Linked DNA regions of Butyricimonas faecihominis. The protein of the gene in region 1 interacts with the protein of each later gene in a pairwise test. Links are inferred from orthologs where the notes say so. Each region holds a gene or a part of one and is shown on either strand. Other genes may lie near its edges. The genes, in order: recA and dprA.

Evidence for each region.
Region 2: the proteins of recA (region 1) and dprA interact in binary tests that used the Bacillus subtilis proteins (3 or more experiments, as listed by UniProt). The link is inferred for Butyricimonas faecihominis from one-to-one orthologs.

What each region holds. Positions count from the first base shown.
Region 1 is NZ_AP028155.1:1,315,692-1,322,950, forward strand. What follows is about bases 189-2,968. They hold recA (recombinase RecA), read left to right. Parts: upstream 189-957; coding sequence 958-1,980; downstream 1,981-2,968. Other genes in these bases: R8806_RS05615 (DUF4491 family protein), read right to left, coding at 189-206; bcp (thioredoxin-dependent thiol peroxidase), read left to right, coding at 374-841; R8806_RS05630 (S9 family peptidase), read left to right, coding at 2,013-2,968. Also shown: more of R8806_RS05615, read right to left, coding at 1-188; more of R8806_RS05630, read left to right, coding at 2,969-4,088; R8806_RS05635 (thioredoxin family protein), read right to left, coding at 4,204-5,475; R8806_RS05640 (hypothetical protein), read right to left, coding at 5,542-5,967; R8806_RS05645 (fasciclin domain-containing protein), read right to left, coding at 5,986-6,612; R8806_RS05650 (RagB/SusD family nutrient uptake outer membrane protein), read right to left, coding at 6,639-7,259. UniProt on the Bacillus subtilis protein: Multifunctional protein involved in homologous recombination, DNA repair and competence.
Region 2 is NZ_AP028155.1:2,983,584-2,990,835, reverse strand. What follows is about bases 4,480-7,252. They hold dprA (DNA-processing protein DprA), read right to left. Parts: upstream 6,536-7,252; coding sequence 5,423-6,535; downstream 4,480-5,422. Other genes in these bases: aroB (3-dehydroquinate synthase), read left to right, coding at 6,821-7,252; gdhA (NADP-specific glutamate dehydrogenase), read right to left, coding at 4,480-5,229. Outside these bases: R8806_RS12420 (TlpA family protein disulfide reductase), read left to right, coding at 1-1,097; R8806_RS12415 (TlpA disulfide reductase family protein), read left to right, coding at 1,084-2,259; R8806_RS12410 (MATE family efflux transporter), read right to left, coding at 2,350-3,708; more of gdhA, read right to left, coding at 3,895-4,479. UniProt on the Bacillus subtilis protein: Protein that helps load RecA onto ssDNA during transformation. Binds cooperatively to circular ssDNA, is able to bridge different segments of DNA. Favors the loading of RecA onto SsbA- or SsbB-coated ssDNA and formation of RecA-DNA filaments.

The DNA.
Region 1 (7,259 bases):
ACGCCTAGTAGAGAAGACCATAGCACGTTCGTCACCCACAAAGCGGCCACTGTCCCCACGATTCCCAGAACGAGAAAAATCCACCAGCAACCTGTTCCCCAATAATATTCCGCTTTAATCACCACGGGATGAAATAATCCGATAATCAGGAACGTGCAAATCCCGATAATCAGCCCTGTCAAATTATACGTTTCTATAAATTCCATACTCTATTTTTAGATTCATGCAAATGTACAAATATTCCAAAACTCTATTTCATTTCACCAAAATATTCCTACTTTTGTACATAGACTACGGGAAAAGAAGTAAACAAGTTTTATTAAATCATAAATTGTTTATATTCCTTATCGTAAATCACTAATTATAAACGAATATGGCACCATTAAAAGAAGGAGATAAAGCCCCTTACTTCGAGGGCATAAATCAAGACGGGAAAAAAATCACGCTGGAAGATTTTAAAGGGAAAAAATTAATCCTCTATTTTTACCCGAAGGATAACACGTCGGGATGCACCGCGGAAGCATGTAGCTTGAATGACGGTTATTCTTCCCTCACGGAAAAAGGATTTGAAGTCGTTGGTGTCAGCCCCGATTCGGCAAGTTCTCACTTAAAATTCATTACCAAATACAACTTGGCTTTCAACCTAATTGCTGATACCGAGAAAAAGATACTGGAAACCTACGGTGTATGGGCCGAAAAGAAATTATATGGCAGAACTTACATGGGAGTCGTTCGCACCACCTTTGTTATTGACGAGAACGGGATCATCGAAAAAGTGATCACGAAAGTAAACACGAAGGATCATGCGAAACAAATCCTTGAACAATTAAAAATAAAATAAAGAACTCCTCCGGCCTTCGGCCACCTCCTTCTTCCCCTGCCTGAGGGGAAGTACCCCGAAGGGGGGAGGGAGTTCAAATTTAAAATCTAAAATCTAAAATTTAAAATCAATAAATTATGGCAAACACAGAAACTAATCAAGACAAGTTAAAAGCACTTCAACTTACCCTTGACAAGATCGAGAAGAACTTCGGTAAGGGGAGCGTCATGAAACTTGGCGATAATGTCGTGGAAGATGTTGCAGTGATCCCTTCCGGCTCTATCGGACTGGACAGAGCATTAGGAGTAGGCGGATACCCGAAAGGCCGTGTGATCGAGATTTTCGGTCCCGAATCTTCCGGTAAGACCACATTAGCCATCCATGCCATCGCCGAGGCACAAAAACAAGGCGGTATCGCGGCTATCATCGATGCCGAACACGCTTTCGATCGGTCATACGCAGAGAAACTGGGAGTTGACGTGAACAATTTGTTTATATCCCAACCGGACAACGGGGAACAAGCCCTTGAAATCGCGGAGCAACTGATCCGCTCGGCAGCAATCGATATTATCGTGATCGACTCCGTGGCCGCCCTAACCCCAAAAGCTGAAATAGAGGGAGATATGGGTGACAGCGTGATGGGATTACAAGCCCGTTTGATGTCACAAGCACTACGTAAATTAACAGGAACCATCAGCAAGACAAACACCTGCTGTATATTCATCAACCAGTTGCGTGATAAAATCGGTGTCATGTTCGGTAATCCCGAAACAACCACGGGTGGTAACGCGTTGAAATTCTATTCATCCGTGCGACTGGACATCCGTCGTGTTGGACAAATCAAAGACGGAGAGGAAATTTACGGTAACCACACCCGCGTGAAAGTGGTGAAAAACAAAGTCGCACCTCCATTCAAGAAAGCCGAATTCGACATCATGTACGGGGAAGGTATCTCTCGTTCAGGCGAAATCGTGGATCTCGGAGTTGAATATAACGTGATCAAGAAAAGCGGTAGCTGGTTCTCTTACGGCGAAAGCAAACTGGGACAAGGACGGGAAACCGTGAAACAACTGGTGATGGATAACCCGGAACTGGCAGAAGAGCTTACCCAAAAAATCGTGGAAGCCATGGAAAACGGCGTACAACCGACAACGAAATAAGAAAATCGTGTAATAAAACAGCTAAAATTACAATGAAAAATTATTTATGTTCTGCATTAGTCTTGTTGGCAATGGTGTCGTGTGACAGCAAGAAAGAGGCAGTAAAACCAAGTTATAAAACACCGGATATGAAACTAGCATCCGACGTGATGACTCCCGAGGTGTTATGGTCATTTGGTAGAATCGGTAGCGTAAGCGTATCACCCGATCAAAAAACACTCGTGTACGACGTGACTTACTTCAACAAGGAAGAAGATCGTTCATACAGTGACATCTACGTGATGAACCTAGCCGACGGTAAATCAAAACAACTGACAGACACGGATTACAAGGAATTCGGAGAGACGTGGACTTCCGACGGTAAAATTGCCTTCATGTCCAGCAAATCCGGTTCCGTACAATTATGGGAAATGAATGCCGATGGTAGTGGGCTTACCCAGTTAACCAATATCGAAGGCGGTATCGGGGGCTTTATTTTCTCCCCGGACAAATCCAAACTTCTTTTCTTGAAAGACGTGAAACTGGAACAAGATGTTCACGATCTTCACCCCGATCTTCCGAAGGCAAACGCCCGCTTGATCGACGGTCAAGTATATCGTCACTGGAATGACTGGGTAGAGGCTTACACCCATCCTTTCGTGGCAGATTACATCCCTGGCCAAATGGTTACCACGGGGAAAGACATCATGGAAGGAGAAAAATGGGAATCACCCGTTCGTCCTTGGGGCGGTACAGAACAGATCACATGGACCAAAGACGGAAAAGGAGTAATCTACATGGCCCGTAAAAAAGAGGGAATCGCTTACATGACTTCTACCAACACGGACCTCTATCTTTACGATTTGAATTCCGGTAAAACCCGCAACCTTACAGAGGGGATGATGGGTTACGATCAAAACCAAGTGATCTCCCCCAATGGAGAACTCATGGCTTGGGAAAGCATGGAACGTGACGGTTACGAGGCGGACAAAATTCGTCTATTCGTGATGAATTTGAAAACCGGGGAGAAAAAAGAATACACGAAAGATTTCGATCAAAATGTTGGGGCTCTCTCTTGGGGTGACGACAACACGATCTATTTCATTTCAGACCATCACGCTACGGACGAGATCTATCGGTTAACCTTGAATGACGGTGTTATCACCAAATTAACCGAAGGCGTACACAATTACACCTCGGTTATTCCCGTGAACGACTACCTCATCGCTACCAAAGTATCTATGAGTCAACCGGCAGAAATCTACAAAGTTGACCCGAAAACCGGAAAAGACACCGAATTATCATTCGTGAACAAAGGGATTTTGGATCAATTAACCATGGGTAAGGTTGAATCTCGTTGGATCAAGACCACGGACAACAAACAAATGTTGACTTGGATCATCTACCCTCCCCACTTCGATCCGAACAAAAAATACCCGGCAATCCTTTATTGCGAAGGCGGTCCTCAAAGCACGGTAAGCCAATTCTGGAGCTATCGCTGGAATTTCCAGATGATGGCAGCCAACGGTTACATCATTGTTGCCCCGAACCGTCGCGGTCTACCGGGATTCGGGCAAGAATGGAACGAGCAAATCAGCGGTGACTACCCCGGACAAAACATCAAGGATTACCTTTCTGCCATCGACGAGATGAAGCAAGAACCTTATATTGATGAAAACCGTTTAGGTTGCGTGGGAGCCTCTTATGGTGGTTTCTCCGTGTATTTCCTTGCCGGACATCACGACAAGCGCTTCAAAGCATTCATCGCTCACTGCGGTATCTTCAACATGGAAATGCAATACTACAACACCGAAGAGATGTGGTTTGCTAACTGGGATATGGGCGGCGCTCCTTGGGAAAAGAATAACAAGGTAGCTCAACGTACATTCGACAACTCTCCTCACAAATTCGTGGGAGAATGGGACACCCCGATCTTGGTTATCCACGGTCAAAAAGACTTCCGTATCGACGCCTCTCAAGGCATGGGAGCCTTCAATGCAGCCCGTATGCGTGGCATCCCGGCACAGTACTTGTACTTCCCCGAAGAATGTCACTGGGTATTGGGTTGCCAGAACGGAATCCTATGGCAACGGACTTTCGCCTCTTGGCTGGATAAGTGGTTGAAATAATAAAACCAAACAAATAAAAAGAATCCCACGGAGTATCAACTTCGTGGGATTTTTACATGAAAACAGGAAGAAGTTTGCACGCACCAACATCCTTCTTCTTGTCATTCAACAAACATTAAGCATCTAAATCAGCCATTTTCTGTTTTGCATATTGCTGCATTCTTTTATCCTGCACCTGCAAAGCCAGCATATAAGCATCTTTATAACATATCCTAGCATTTCCGAAATCTTTTACACTAGCACAACAATCACCTTTTGCTATCAAAGCTTGTAAACGAACGGCATCAGAAATATCTTTCTGTCCCAATACCACATCAACCCAAGCCGCACAAACAGTTGCCGCTTCTTCTGTCAATTTTCCTTCTGTAGCCCCCATCAATTCATTAATAGCATTATAAAGATCTTCAGCAGAAAGTCTAGCTCCCAACAAATCAAAATACTCGTTTTTCAAACGTACATAAGCGTCTTGATTCTTATTACCAAAAAGAAGAAACAAACCTCCCGCTTGATAACGTAATAAAGTATCGGCTCCTATTTTACTTTCTACATAACTATAAACATACTTCATATCACCCGTTACCCGGGCTAAAGCTTTAACATACTCTTTATTGCCTGACCGAGCCATACTTAAGATCAAATTATTTTGAGCATCGAACAAATACTCGACCAAATATTTCTCCGGAACTTTCTCTTTACACCGTTCAAAATTGGCCACTAGATATTCTACAAGCGGATCCTTATCTGCCGGTGTTTTATTAAAATTCCGAACAATATTAAAATCCACAGAATTGAACATATTCTCTGCCCCGTTCTTTTCCACGTAAGTTGCGTAAATGTCTTTCAATTTTTTCATCCATCTTTCCCCTTCATCCCGAGGCATCATCGTGATAAAATAAGGAGCGTCAAACAATAATTGTTGTGCTTTAACCAGATCAAATTCTTTCAATTTACAAGCCTGAAACATCTCTTCCAATGTAGGAGCCTCCCCTGTTACAGCTTTCCCTAAACGTAACAAAATATCAGGTTTTATTCTATGGACAATGCGATAACGCTCCGTTTTTTTACTATCAAGTAAAATAACCATTGGAACAATATGTACCTCGTATCCCATGAACATATCCGTGTTATTATCGGCAGCATCAATCGCATAACACACGAAATGTTCATTATAAAATTCAGCCAATTCCACATTGGTAAACACATCTTTTTCCAGTTGTTCACAAGAACCTCCTGCCATTTTAAAATACAACATGATTGGTTTGTTCTCCTGCTTTGCCAAAGCTTTCACTTCAGAAAAACTTCCTTCTGTAAACCGTATCCCTTGTGCATTCACTTGCTCTCCTACAAATAAAAGAAAGCATACTAATATTGAATTAATAATTTTCATTACATCATAATATTAAAAGTTATCCCGCCAACAAGCGGGACAAACTCTTCTCTCCATATTTTCTTATCACTCAACAATAAAAGTAAAGGCATCCTTAATCACCTGACTATATCCGGGATTAGAAAGACGAACAGAAACAACATAACGTCCCGGTTTGGCATTATTTTTCAAAGGGTACATCAAATATCCTCCCCCACGAATACTCAATTCCTCTTGAAACACCCTAGCAGCCTCTTCACCTAAAGAAGATGACACGGATTCCACGTCAAATTGAATTTGGGCGGTTCCCTCGTATCCTTGTAAATCAGTAGAAATCCATGGAGCATTATACTCAATCCGCACCCGATCCTCTTCTGGATCCGGTATTTTACGAATTACCAGTGAATCCGGATCATAAGATGCATTTTCGGTAACTAAAAAACCTACAGTCTGTTCATGGCAAGCCATGCAAAAACACGATATAATCGTAACTAAAATAAATAACACTTTCATAAAATTCAATTTTTCAAATTATTCCTCTTGACCCAATGTAAAAGCATACTCCAATGCGTGTACGACACAATTATCCGGTTCTATATCTCCGGAGGCCACATTACACTTCTCGTTAGATTTCAAAAAATTCAAATAAATAGGACGAGCCGTATTTTCAGTCACACCACCAGCTTCCGGTATGATCGTATATATCCACACTTGAGTTCCCGCCAATGTTGTGTAAATCGTTCCTCCTGTGCCTAAGGTTTCATATTCAGAAGGTTCTCCCGGTACAACATCTTTCCTGTATATTTTACCATCAATAACATGTTGCAAAATAATCCCACGACACCATTCCGGATCCAAATCTGCTATCGTCTTCCCTTCCGTTAACAAATAACGTCGTATAGAATGATTCGTTATTCCGAGAAAAGTGATCTCTTTATGCTCCGGATCTTTTCCTTCAAAAAGTTGTACCATATCTTCTCCGGAATGTCGCACAAATTCCACCATATAACTCCAATCATAAGGATGTGCCTCCATATACTCCATCAAACTACCTTCAAAACGACCTTTACTCGTCCCCGTGTGGATAAAATTATCTTTCGTACAAGCTGTAAATAACAACCCACCAAACAATACCATAAAACATATCGCTCTTTTCATCTCACTATTCTTTATAATAGGTTCTTTTATTTTATTTCATTCTGTCTCCTGTTCCAGTACACATTCTGACGCATCAAATCATTCTCTTCAAAATTTAATGAATTTATCATTAAATAAAGAGCCCCATCCTTAATGTCCTGATCCGAAAGTTTCGGATATGCTCCGGGCAACTCACGACGGACGTAATCAACTCCATTCCGACGTACATCATAATAATAATGATCTTCCAGAAGCAATTCTTTCTCTCGTTCCCGGAAAATAGCCAATTGCAAATCTCCTTCCGCCGAGGTATAGTCATGCTCCCTATTCCCGTACGCTCGTTCACGAACTGTATTCAAATCCTCTGCAGCATTCTCTTTTCCTTGTCGAACCCGACACTCCGCACGCAACAATAAAATATCTGCCAAGCGATATTTAACCACATCCTGATTCAAGCCTCCGAAATAAGGAACCGGACGATCATCCGTATATGTATAATACACATTACGATACTTGTACAAATAAGCTTTTTTAATCTTGCGATTATCACGCCCCTCCAAAATCACATCTCCGGGCTCCCGATGATCTGCAGCGACAGCCACAGCTTTTCCTGCCACATTTTTCAAGAAAACCGAATCGGCATCCATGCCCCAAAAATATGCATCCCG
Region 2 (7,252 bases), 1.7 Mb from region 1 along the record:
AGTTGGCCACGAGGTATTACAAATCGGGGAATTACAAGAAACTGGAAGAAATATTGCCTGAGATGGATATGGTAATGATCAATGATGTATTCCGGAAAAGTGTCGAGTTTGCTATTCGGAAAACTCCCACGCCACCGGAAACCTATGTCGAGATTTCAAAGAAATTCATCGACCAGATGATTGCTAAGGTGGGTGACGGTTCGTATCGGCAGACGATAGCAGCTTCTCCCCGACAAGCGGAAGAGCTTGCTCGCTTGTGGTTGAATTACTACATCTGTGTTCATGCTCAAGTTGCCGAAAAATGTGGTCGTTACCAAGAGGCCGTGGACATGATGAATTTGATTGACGAGGATCAACGGTATATCTCTTATCCGGCAGGAAATGAGGCATACATCGTGAGTCTGGAAAAGTTAGGAAACCATACTGAGGCTTTCGAAGCAATGAAAGGTGCGGCAAGTGCCGGGCAGATGACTCCGGTAATTTATGACAAATTAAGAGAGCATTATACTACCTTGAAGGAGAAACCTGCCACATTCGAGGCATGGATTGCATCTCTGAAACCGAAGCATGAGGTAGAAAAAATCAAGAATAAACTTCGTGCAGAAATTATAGATATACCTTTTGAACCCTTTGTCATGGAATCACATCAGGGAGGAAAAGTGAAATCTGCCAGTTTCAAAAAAGATGAAATCGTGGTGATTGATTTTTGGGCTTTGTGGTGTGCGCCTTGTATTGCTGCTTTAGATGGGATGCAGATGGCCGTGGATCTTTATGCTAATGATCCGACCGTGAAATTTTATTTCGTGATCACGCAAGATGAACCGAACCGTGAAAAGATAGATGCTCTTTGGAAGAAGAATGATTTCCGGAACATGGAAGTCCTTTATGATGCGAATCCGAAAGGAAAGAATTCACGGAATGTCGTGTATAAATCCATGTTTCCCGGAACATCGGGTATTCCTCAAAAAGCCATCCTTAAAAACGGGCATATCCGCTATCGTGCGGAAGGGTACGGTGGAAGTCCCAGCGGTCTGATGGATGAGATTTCTTATGTTATCGAGATTCTTAAAGAGGAGGGAAATCATGCTGAGAAATAATCTGATTGTCCTGTTGCTTGCAGCAGCAGGACTTTTTTCTTCTTGCGGGAGCGGGAACCACTATTCGCTTACCGGGAGTTTGCCGACTCGTTATGATGGATGTCTGGTTAAGCTTACGCCTGCCACGTTCTTTTTCTCCGAGGAGAAACCCAGTCCAGTGGATAGCGTCAAAATTAAGGATGGTAAATTTCGGTTTGCCGGAACGGTGCAGGAACCGACCGTCTATATGCTGACAATTGATGGAGTGGATTATAAGATCCCGGATATGGCTTCAATAGCCGTGGTGATTGAACCCGGAGACGTTACGATAGAATACGATACGCTGGGAATCATTATGGCGGGAACCCCTGTAAATGAACGGTACATGACGACGATAGGAGAGGCCAAGCGGGAAACCGTGCGTCAACGCCAACTTTTATGGCAGGAACGGGATAGCGTGAAGCGTTTGCCGGGGAGTGTGGAAAATGAGGTAGATAACTACTATAATCTGAAAAGTAGTGCTATTTTCAAGGAGAATGTCATTCCGGCATCAGAAAACTTTATTCGAGAATACGCGGGTACTGAAATCGGGGAGTTCTTCTTCTTTCATTGTTGCGGGAAAGATGTGTATAGCAAGGCTTTTGTAGATGAGGTTTATCCGACTATTCGGCCGGAAATACGGGAGCAATACGAGACTTTAATCCGGGCTCGTCAGGAAAAACAGGATTATTTCGTGCATTCGCAGAAAGTCACAAACGTGGGAATGCCCTATCGGGAGATTGTGGCTCGAACAATAGACGGGAAAGAGATTCGTTTATCGGATTATGTCGGTAAGAAACAACTTATTTTACTGGATTTCTGGGCATCTTGGTGTATCCCTTGTATCCAGGAGGTTCCTCTGCTAAAGAGATTGCAGGAAAAGTATAAAAATCAAGGATTACAAATTGTGGGTGTGTCCGTTGATTCTGATCGGGAAAAATGGCAGGGAGCTTTGAATAAGCATCAGCCGGCAGGCATCCAGATTTCCGAATTGAAAGGTTGGGAAAGTGTTTCCCGTGTTGATTACGGGGTACAGGCGATACCGTTTACGGTTTTAATCGATGCATCCGGTAAAATCCTTGCTCGCAACCCGCATGGTCCGCTTTTGGAAGAGATCATCGAGAAGTATTTTTCTAAAAAATAGAAATCATTTTTAAATGATTTAGGGTTATATCCCGAAAAACTATCTTTGTTTGAAAAGTTTTTCGGGGTATAACCCTAAACATTTACCTTGTTAGGTAAAAATTGGCATTTCCTTGGGCCGGAATAACTTTTTCTGTACCACGTAGTATGCGACCAAAACGGCAGCACCCGTCACGATCCACGAGATGGGATAGATGACCATCAAGGCGTCGAAACTGGGCAATAAGGGACAGACAAGGTATATCCATAGCAATCGTAAGACGCAGGTACCAAACACGGTGAGGATTGCTGGTAGCATGGAATAGCCAAGTCCCCGGAGTGCAGCTCCGGCAATTTCGTATGAGCAGGCAAGACACTGTGTCAATAAGACGATATTCATGCGAAGTGCTGCATAATGGAATACTTCCGGACTGGACGTGAAGAAGCTGATGGCGAAGTGTTTTTGCCAGACGAATAGCACGTTCAGCAAGCCGCAACAGGCAACACTTAATAACATCGTCAGACGGAAAATTCTTTTACAGCGATCAATTTGTCCGGCCCCGTAATTTTGGCTGATAAAAGTTACCGCGGCTTGACTGAAAGCGCTAACGACAAAATAACAGTAATACTCGTAAGTAAGGGCTGCGGCGGAGCCTGCAATGGCTGCAGAACCGAATCGGTTGACGGCTGCTTGTATGAAAATGTTGGCAATCGAAAACACCATCCCCTGTATTCCTGCGGGGACACCGATTTGAAGAACTTTTCGTAATTCGGGACGATTGATGCGGAGGTGCTTGAAGTTTAGTTTGAATGGCCCTTGTTCGTGTCGCAGGATGTATATGATCACGCCTGCGCTGAACATGTTGGCAACGACCGTACCAATAGCGACGCCTGCAACACTCATCTTGAAGACAATGACCAACAGTAAGTTTAGCACGGTATTGATGATCCCGGCAGCAACAAGACAATAAAGCGGGCGTTTCGTGTCTCCCATGCTACGGAGAATGCTTGCCCCGAAGTTGTAAATCATGAAGAAGGGCATCCCGAGAAAGTAAATGCGAAGATACAGAACTGCCAAGTCAATGACATCATCGGGCGTGTCCATAGCTTCCAGTATCGGGCGGGCTATGAGTAAACCTACCACGAGTAGTAGGCACCCGCTTGTCAAGGCGATCACGGAGACCGTGTGTATGGCATTTTTGATTCCCCGTTCATCTTTTTGCCCGATGTAGTTGGCGATCACGACATTTGCCCCGACGGATATTCCCACGAACAGGTTAATCATCAAGCTGATCACCGAACTGTTGCTTCCCACAGCTGCCAGAGCCTGATCGCTGGCAAATCTTCCCACGACGGCTACATCTACCGAGTTGAATAACTGCTGCAGGATGCTACTTGCCGCTAATGGCAGAGAAAACAACAGAATTTTGTTCAGTAAACTACCGTGCAGCATTGTCCATCCGGACCGCACCTTGTGATGATTTATTATGAGTACGCATATTTTGATATTTTCATGACGCGAAAGTACAGGAAACAACCTGATAATAGCATACACGGATTACTTTTTGTTTTATCAATTTTACTGATCGGGTAATAGAGAGGAATAAAAAAATCCGCCTCGTTCGAGGCGGATTCTTTATATAGACTTACTGTATTATTAGCAGTGTCCTTGAGCGCACATAGCCTCAGCAACTTTGATAAAGCCACCGATGTTAGCACCCTTAACATAGTTGATCTTGTTACCTTCTCTACCGAATTTAACGCAAGTATCGTGGATGTCTTTCATGATCTGAGACAATTTAGCGTCTACTTCTTCAGCAGTCCAGCTATATCTCATTGAGTTTTGGCTCATTTCAAGACCAGAAACGGCAACACCACCAGCGTTAGCTGCTTTACCCGGAGCGAAAGTAATGTGCTCGTTCAAGTAGTTAACAGCTTCAGCAGTACAACCCATGTTAGAAGTTTCAACTACCATTTGGCAACCGTTAGCAACCAATTTCTTAGCATCTTCTTCGTTCAACTCGTTTTGGATAGCGCAAGGGAATGCGATGTCACATTTAACTTCCCAAGGTTTAGCTTTCGGGAAGAATTTAGCACCGAATTTCTCAGCGTAAGGAGCTACAACGTCGTTGTTGCTAGCACGCAATTCCAACATGTAGTCTACACCTTCTTGAGTAAGACCTTTTTCATCATAGATGTATCCGTCAGGACCAGAAATGGTAACTAATTTAGCACCTAATTGAACTAATTTCTGAGCAGCACCCCAAGCTACGTTACCGAAACCAGAGATAGCTACAGTCTTACCGGCGATTTTCTCACCTTTTTCAGCCAACATGTGTTGTGCGAAATAAACGGTACCGTAACCAGTAGCTTCCGGACGTACTCTTGAACCACCGAATTCACGGTTCTTTCCAGTTAATACACCAACGAATTCGTTACGGATTCTCTTGTATTGTCCGAACAAGAAACCGATTTCACGAGCTCCAACACCGATATCACCTGCAGGTACGTCAGTATCAGCACCGATATATTTGCAAAGTTCAGTCATGAAACTTTGGCAGAAACGCATGATTTCGTTATCTGATTTTCCTTTCGGGTTGAAGTCAGAACCTCCTTTACCACCACCCATCGGAAGAGTAGTCAAAGAGTTTTTGAAAGTTTGTTCGAAACCTAAGAATTTCAAACCGCCAAGGGTTACTGACGGGTGGAAACGCAAACCTCCTTTGTACGGTCCAATAGCACTGTTGAATTGTACTCTATAACCACGGTTGATTTGTACTTCACCTTTATCGTCGATCCAGGGTACTCTGAACATGATTACTCTTTCAGGTTCTACCATTTTCTCAAGGATCTTGTTAGCCTTGTATTTCGGGTTTGCCTGATAGGTATCCCATACAGTTTCAATCACTTCTTGAACTGCCTGGTGGAATTCTGATTCACCTACGGTTCTAGCCTTTAAGGCATCCATGAATTCTTTAATCTCTGCTTTCATTTGAATATTGTTTAAGTAAAAACTTTAAAAAAACATTTTCATTTACTTGAATTATCAAAATTCGGTTCAAAGGTATGCTTTTGTTTATGATTCCAAAAATTTTTCGAGTTATTTTTTGGTAGGTGCAAACGTTATAATAGTTTAAAATTTCAATCACGATTCATGAAGTGCTATGAATCTGTAATAAAACCTGTTAAATGAGCGTGTAACAATTACCGGGGAGTTGCATCACGTGACCTTCCAGCTCGAGTTTTAAAAGAAGTACGGAGAGGTCATGCACGGGTATGCGTGTAAGTTGATGTAACTGATCGATATTTTGTTCTCCTCTTTTTAACAGAGTCTCCATGAGTAATACTTCATTATTTGTTACGGGGAATAAATCTAGGGACATCTGGTAGGGTCCGGTTGGGAGAGGTGGCCAGTTGAGAATCCGGATCAGATCCTTGATGTTTTCTACCAAGGCGGCAATATTTTGTTTGATCAACAGGTTACACCCGGCGAAGGTCGGGTCTTCCGGTCTTCCGGGAATCGCCATCACGTCCCGGTTGTACGACAAGGCTTGTCGGGCGGTAGACATGGCCCCTCCTTTTATGGGAGATTCGGCGACAAGAATCGCCTCGCTCATGCCTGCCACGATTCGATTGCGTTGGAGAAAGTTTGTCGGTAAAATCTGTGCGCAAGTCGGAAATTCTGAAATTAAAGCTCCCCCTTGTTCCAAAATCTTTTCGGCCATACTTTTGTGTGAGGCAGGATAAACCATGTGTAGGCCGTGTCCGAGAACGGCCTGTGCTTTTAAACCGTAATGCATGCACGCCGTGTGGGCGGTAATGTCGATCCCGTAAGCCAATCCACTGATAATATTCGGGTGGTAACCTGTTTCGGCCAGTTCATGGAGCAACGTGTCTACTCGTTTCTTGCCCATTTCGGTTGCTTTGCGGGTCCCCACGATGGCAATATTCTTCGAGTCGGAGGCATCCAGAATCCCCTTATAAAATAGTACGAGCGGGGCATCCGCGCAATGTTTCAAAAGGCGGGGATAATTCGAATCTTCGATTCCGCATACCCGGATGTGATGTTTTTCCATGACGTCCAACTCCTGTTTTGCCATCTGTAACCAGCGGGAGCGTTCGGGTTGGATGTTTGTCAGGTTATTTTCCCGGAAAAGAGTCTCTATATTTTGATCTGTTTCTTCGAAAAAGCCGGAAATTCCGCCACATTGTTGGAACAAGGAGGCAAAAAGAGCATTGTTAAGCCGGGGTGCCATGGTGATGGCAACCTTTGTCAGGACCGAGTTTTCATGATTCATACGCCGATATTTAAAAGTAATTTATGACAAAAATACACCTTTATAGTTTAAAAAGCGAATGAAATGGAGAAAATGAGTCCATAAGGTTTGTAAAGTTTATAAGGTTTATAAAGTGGCGGGGTGTCCTCCGGGCAAAATCTATCGGCAAACCAAGCTGCCGTGGACAAAGGTCCCGTGGGTGTCCAAGAACTTTATGGACTTTATAAACCTTATGAACCTTATAAACCCTTTCTCTTTTGGGCATCTGATTAAAATAGTTTAATTTTGTACGGAAATACAGGATGAATGGAAAGTATCATTTTTACCACGGATGCCAGCATTGTCCTTGCCGAATTGCTGGGAGGAATCAGGCACGAGAATTTATTTATCGTGGCAGATAAGCACACGGTCGGTTTTTGTGATCGCTTGTTTGAGAAGGTGGATTGGATTCCCTCTCACGTGACGGTTCTGGATTGCGGGGAAGAGTATAAGTCGATTGAAAGCGTCAGCCGGATTTGGATGATGTTGAGTAAACGGGGGGCGCGTCGATCTTCCATTCTCGTGTGCGTGGGAGGTGGTGTCGTGACGGATTTGGGAGGATTCGCGGCTTCCACGTTCAAACGGGGGATGCGTTGCATCAATGTTCCCACGACACTGCTGGCGCAGGTTGATGCATCTTTGGGCGGTAAAACCGGGTTTAATTTCAACGGTTTGAAAAACGAGATTGGCACGTTCTCC